One region of the Dechloromonas sp. ARDL1 genome, then DNA from elsewhere that is predicted to be linked to it. Evidence: predicted binding sites of a transcription regulator. Region 1 holds the regulator's gene; the other holds the start of a gene.
What was found. Region 1 encodes sigma-54, which starts transcription at its own class of promoters, with help from an activator protein. Its sites were predicted from a motif close to TGGCACGCTTNCTGCTNA; they were not measured.
Positions count from the first base shown of each region.

Region 2: nirB (nitrite reductase large subunit NirB) is a predicted target of sigma-54. The motif match lies at 1,896-1,913, and genes of this name have one in related genera.

Region 1 is NZ_CP168939.1:3,891,582-3,894,789, forward strand. It holds gene lptB (LPS export ABC transporter ATP-binding protein) at 1-705, shown strand, start outside; gene AB6Q56_RS19250 (RNA polymerase factor sigma-54) at 730-2,187, shown strand; gene hpf (ribosome hibernation-promoting factor, HPF/YfiA family) at 2,203-2,526, shown strand; gene ptsN (PTS IIA-like nitrogen regulatory protein PtsN) at 2,575-3,021, shown strand; gene hprK (HPr(Ser) kinase/phosphatase) at 3,031-3,208, shown strand, end outside.
Region 2 is NZ_CP168939.1:2,506,386-2,509,593, reverse strand. It holds gene AB6Q56_RS12315 (TRAP transporter small permease) at 1-133, opposite strand, end outside; gene AB6Q56_RS12310 (VOC family protein) at 210-746, opposite strand; gene AB6Q56_RS12305 (LysR family transcriptional regulator) at 880-1,788, shown strand; gene nirB (nitrite reductase large subunit NirB) at 2,025-3,208, shown strand, end outside.

The sequences.
Region 1 (3,208 bases):
AACAACCTGAAGAAGCGCTACAAGGCGAGGACCGTCGTCGAGGACGTTTCCTTCGAGGTCAAGTCGGGCGAGGTGGTCGGCCTGCTCGGTCCGAACGGCGCAGGCAAGACCACCTGTTTCTACATGATCGTCGGCCTGGTCGCGGCCGATGGCGGTGAAGTCCATATCGACGACAACCGCCTGACGCACCAGCCGATGCACAGCCGGGCGCGCCTCGGACTGTCGTATCTGCCGCAGGAAGCCTCGGTCTTCCGCAAGCTCAACGTCGAGGAAAACATCCGCGCCGTCCTCGAACTGCAGAAGCTGCCCGAAGCCGAACTGAACGACCGCCTGGAAGGCCTGCTCAAGGAGTTGCATGTCGACCACGTGCGCCACGTCAATGCGGCCGCCCTCTCCGGTGGTGAGCGGCGCCGCGTCGAAATCGCCCGGGCGCTGGCCACCAGCCCGCGCTTCATCCTGCTTGACGAACCGTTCGCCGGGGTCGATCCAATCGCCGTGCTGGAAATCCAGAAGATCATCCGCTTCCTGAAGGAGCGCGGCATTGGTGTGCTGATCACCGACCACAACGTCCGTGAGACCCTCGGCATCTGCGATCACGCCTACATCATCAATGCCGGTAATGTACTTGCTGCTGGACGGCCAGCTGAAATCGTGGAGAATGAAAGCGTGCGCAAGGTATATCTCGGCGAGCACTTCAAGCTCTGACCGAGCCGCACCAGACCCCAACCGATGAAGCCGGCACTCCAACTCAAACTATCCCAGCATCTGGCGCTGACCCCGCAGTTGCAGCAGTCGATCAAGCTGCTGCAGTTGTCGACCATCGAGATGCAGCAGGAAATCGAGCGCTACCTGCTCGAAAATCCCATGCTGGAACGCGAGGACGAGGGGCCGGAGTCGTTCGCCAACGCCCAGCAGTTTGATTCCCCGCGCAACGAGGAGTCGCGCAGCGAGAGCAGTGAAGAGCGCGAGCCGCGCGAGGACCGCGAAACCGAACCGCCGAGTTCGCCTTCCGAGGTCGATGACGACCGCTGGGCTTCCGATGCTGGCACTTTTACCGGAGCCGGCCGCGACGAAGACGATGACAGCGACAGCCAGGATATTCATGCTGCCAACGTCAGCCTGCGCGAGCATCTTGGCTGGCAACTCGGGATGACCCAGCTGAATGAGCGCGACCGCAGTCTGGTTCGCTTCCTGATCGAAGCGCTCGACGACGACGGCTACCTCTCGGCGTCCCTGCAGGAGCTGTGGGAAACCCTGCCGCCGGAATACGAGATCGAGCTCGAAGAGCTCGAAATCGCGCTGCGTCACATCCAGAACTTCGACCCGACCGGAATCGGTGCGCGCAATCTGCAGGAATGCTTGCGCCTGCAACTGAAGGCCTTGCCGGACGAGTACGATCGCAACGTGGCGCTGGTCATCGTCGAGAAACACCTTGAATTGCTGGCGGCCCGCGATTTCGCCAAGTTGCGTCGAGTCACCGGCTATGACGACGAGGATCTGAAGGCCGCCCAATCCCTGATCACCAGCCTGAACCCGCGTCCGGCTGCTGGCTATGCTCAGGTCGAGGCACGCTACATCACGCCTGACGTGATTGTGAAAAAGCTCAAGGGCAAGTGGACGGCCTACATCAACCCGGACGCCTATCCCCGTCTGCGCATCAACCGTTTGTATGCCGAGATTCTCGCCAAGCAGCGGCGCGGCAACGGCAACATGTCCACCCAGTTGCAGGAGGCTCGTTGGCTGATCAAGAACGTCCAGCAGCGCTTCGATACCATCCATCGCGTCACGCAGGCCATTGTCGACCGCCAGCGCCAGTTCTTCGAGCATGGCGAAGTCGCCATGCGGCCACTGGTCCTGCGTGAAATCGCCGACATCCTCGGCCTGCACGAATCGACGGTGTCGCGCGTGACCAGCCAGAAATACATGGCCACGCCGCGCGGCATTTTCGAACTGAAATACTTCTTCGGCAGCCATGTCGCCACCGATACCGGTGGGGCTTGTTCTGCCACGGCCATCCGGGCCTTGATCAAGCAATTGATCGGAGCCGAGGAAGGCAAGAAGCCCTTGTCGGATAGCCAATTATCCGAAATACTAGGCCAGCAGGGAATCGTAGTTGCCCGACGTACGGTAGCCAAATACCGCGAGTCGCTCAACATCCCACCGGTCAATTTACGCAAGACCCTGTAGAGAGAGGAGAAAAAAGTGAATCTGCAGATCAGTGGTCATCACATCGAAGTAACCCCCGCACTGCGCGAATACGTGGAAAACAAGCTGGATCCCGTGGTCCGTCACTTCGATAAAGTGACCGGCGTCAACGTGGTGCTGTCTGTCGAAAAGCTGAAGCAGAAGGCTGAAGTCACCGTGCACGTTCCGGGCAAGGACATGCATGTCGAAGAGTCCGGCGACGATCTCTATGCCGCCATCGATTCGATGTTCGACAAGCTTGACCGACAGGTCCAGAAGCACAAGCAAAAGGTCCAGGATCACCATCGCGGTGAAAAGCCCGGGCTGCATGCCGCCGAATAAGCGCCCAATGGCCGCAGCGTAAGCTGCGGCTTTGTTTTATCCACTCTTATGAACCCTCTCAACAATCTACTGAGTGCCGATCAGGTGCTGCTGAATCTCGAAGCCAGCAGCAAGAAACGCGTTTTCGAACAAGCCGGCATCCTGTTCGAAACCCGTCTGGGTCTGGCCCGCTCGACCATTTTTGACAGCCTGTTTGCCCGTGAAAAACTCGGTTCCACCGGTTTGGGTCAAGGCGTCGCCATTCCGCATGGGCGCATCAAGGGCCTCAAGCAGGCTGCCGGCGCATTCATGCGCCTGACAACACCGGTGCCCTTCGACTCTCCGGACGGCAGGCCGGTCGACCTGTTGTTTGTCCTGCTCGTTCCCGAGCAGGCGACCGAGCAGCACCTCCAGATCCTCTCGGAACTGGCCCAGCGTTTTTCGGACCGGGGATTCCGGGAGAAGCTGCAGACGGCCGCCGATTCGACCGCGGTTTTAGCGCTATTTCAGTCCTGAGTTCCAGTCGTGCGTCACGTCAGTCTGGTTCAGCTATACAAGGATAATCGGGAAAAGTTGCTGCTGAACTGGCATATTGGTCAGAACGCAGACCGTCGCATCGAAATCAAGGGCTCCAACAGCTACGGGGCCGATTTGGTTGGTCATATCAACATCATTCACCCAGAGCGTGTGCAGGTGCTTGGCC
Region 2 (3,208 bases), 1.4 Mb from region 1:
AAAACACCAGTCCGGAGTTGAAGCCGTAGCGCAACACCACATTGCCCAGGACGAGTATGCCCATCGCCGCCAGGCACAGGGCGATACAGACTTCCAGGGTGCGGGTGACCCACAGGGTCAGTCGGTCGAACACGGTTTCTCCTCCTTCATGCCAGCGTGGTTGCCAGGCGTGCCCGGCAGCCGCGCGTCGTCTGGCTGGCGGGCGACGCTCATTCGGCGTAGCTGCCGTCGTGCATCCAGCGGGCGTGCTGGGGCGCCTTTCTGGTCTTGTCCCACTCGTTGAGCATGTCCCACTTCACGTCGTCGAGCATCTTTGCCATCTTCGGCGTGCCTGTATTGGCGGCCAGCTCCAGGCGGTGACCCGAAGGGTCGAAGAAGTAGATGGATTTGAAGATGGTGTGGTCGGTCGGGCCGACGACCTCGATACCGTCGGCTTCGAGCCTGGCCTTGGTTTCGAGCAGATCGTCGACGCTGCCGACTTCGAAAGCCAGGTGCTGGGTCCACGCCGGGGTGTTCATGTCGCGGCCCATGGGCGGCTTGGTCGGCAGCTCAAAGAAGGCGAGCACGTTGCCGTTGCCGGCGTCGAGGAAGATATGCATGTAGGGGTCCGGTTCCTTGGTGGAAGGGACCTCGTTTTCGGCGATGGCGAGGATGAAGTTCATGTTCAGGTACTTGCCGTACCACTCCACGGTTTGCTTGGCATCCTTGCAGCGGTAGGCCACATGATGGATTTTCCGGATTTGCATGTTCGTCTCCAATCGATTCGGTGAGGCGCCGGATCGCGGCCGGCACGCTTTCCCCATGGGGAATGAGTTCATTAAAAGTGAATCTGATCTATCATACAAACGGTTTTTTCATATGTATTTATGAGGTTTTCCGATGAGTGTCACCCTTCGCCAATTGCGCGCCTTTGTCGCGGTGGCACGTACCGGCAGTTTCACCGTCGCCGCCGAAAGCCTGTTCGTGACGCAGTCGGCACTGTCCGGGCTGATCAAGGAACTGGAGCAGGTGCTCGGGCTGCGCCTGGTGGACCGCAGCACGCGCCGCACCCATCTGTCCGATGTGGGGCGCGACCTCTACCCGCTGGTGGACAAGATCCTCCACGATCTGGACGGAATCCTCGCCGAGGTGGCCGAGCGGAAGGCGCTGAAGACGGGGTTGGTGCGCATCGCGACGCCGCAGTTGATGGCCTCGACCCTGCTGCCCGAGGTGATCGTCGCCTACGGCGCCGAGCATCCGGACATCCGCATCAAGCTGGTCGATTGCGCGGTGGAGAGCGTCATTCCCCGGGTCTTTTCCGGTGAGGTCGATTTCGGCATCGGCCCGGAGCGCGACCCCAATTCCGATATCGCTGCCACGACACTGCTCGAAGGCGCGTTCATGGCCGTCTATCCGCCGGGCCATCCCTTGGGCGAATTACCGGCGATCCGCTGGTCCGACCTGGCGGACCATCCCTTCATTTCCCTGCAGGGGCAATTCACCGAACGCCTGTCGGTGGACCTGCGGGCAGCCGTGCGCGGCCCCAACCTGACGCCGACCAACGAGGTGGCCTTCATGTCCACTGCGCTGGCCATGGTCAGCGCCGGTCTCGGGGTGACCGCCTGCGTGCCCTATGCCGCGCCGTTGGTCGAACTGTACCGCCTGGAGATGCGGCCGCTCGTCGATCCCGTGGTCAGCCGCCGGTTTTTCGTCTTTACCCGCAACGGGCGCACCTTGTCGCCGGCCGCCGAGAATTTTCGCGACTTTCTTTTCGATTACGTGGCGGCGCACCCCTCGCTCTCGCAATGATGGCGGCACGCGGTAATGCACCCTGCTGGCCCCAGCATGCACTTGCTTGGTGCAGCCGTATTGTGGGCTCGGGTCGATTCTGTCGATAAAACAAGGATTTAAAATGCTGGCACGCTGATTGCGAATAGTGCCCCGAAGCAGCGAATCCACCGCCAACGAAGGCGGTCCGATGGCAACGACGTCATGCGCTGAAAAATATTTGCACCGCAAGGTGCGCGCAACGTTGGAGCCCAAACATGAGCAACCCCCCCGTCAAGCCCCGTCTGGTCCTGATCGGTAACGGCATGGCCGGTGTCCGCACCGTCGAAGAACTGCTGAAGATCAAGCCGGATCATTACGACATCACCATTTTTGGTGCCGAACCCCACCCCAACTACAACCGCATCCTGCTCTCGCCGGTGCTGGCCGGTGAAATGGGGATCAAGGACATCATCCTCAACGAGCTCGACTGGTATGCCGAGAACAACATCAAGCTGCACACCGGCAAGCAGATCAAGACCATCGACCGTATCAAGCGCAAGGTCATCGCCGACGACGGCACCGAGGAAGAATACGACCGCCTGCTCATCGCCACCGGCTCGACGCCCTTCATGCTGCCGGTTCCCGGCAACGACCTGCCGGGCGTCATCGGCTATCGCGACATCAAGGACACCGACGAGATGATAGCGGCGGCAACCAAGCACAAGCACGCGGTCGTCATCGGCGGCGGCCTGCTTGGCCTGGAAGCGGCCAACGGCCTCAAGCTGCGCGGCATGGACGTCACCGTTGTCCACCTCGGCCCGTGGTTGCTCGAGCGCCAGCTCGACGAAGTCGCCGGCAAGATGCTGCAGAAGTCGCTCGAGGACAAGGGCCTCAAGTTCCTGCTCGAAACCCAGACCGAAGCGCTGATCCAGGGCGAGTCCGGCCGTGTCGCGGCGATTCGCTTCAAGGGCGGCATGCAGATTCCGGCCGACCTCGTCGTCATGGCCGCCGGCATCCGCCCCAACTACGCGCTGGCCGAATCCTCCGGCATCTACTGCAACCGCGGCATCGTCGTTAACGACACGATGCAGACCTACGATCCGAAGGTTTACGCCGTTGGCGAATGCGTCAGCCACCGCGGCATCGCCTATGGTCTGGTAGCCCCGCTGTTCGAGCAGGCCAAGGTCGCCGCCAATCACCTGGCCGGCTACGGCATCGGTCGCTATACCGGCTCCGTCACCTCGACCAAGCTCAAGGTGACCGGCATCGACCTCTTCTCGGCCGGCGACTACATGGGTGGCGAGGGCACCGAGGAAATCGTCCTCAACGACCCCTACGGCGGCGTGTACAAGAAGCTGGTCATCAAGGACAACAAGCTGGTCGGCGGCGTGATGTACGGCGACACGGCCGACGGCCCGTGGTATTTCCAGCTGCTCAAGGACAAGCGCGACATCCACGA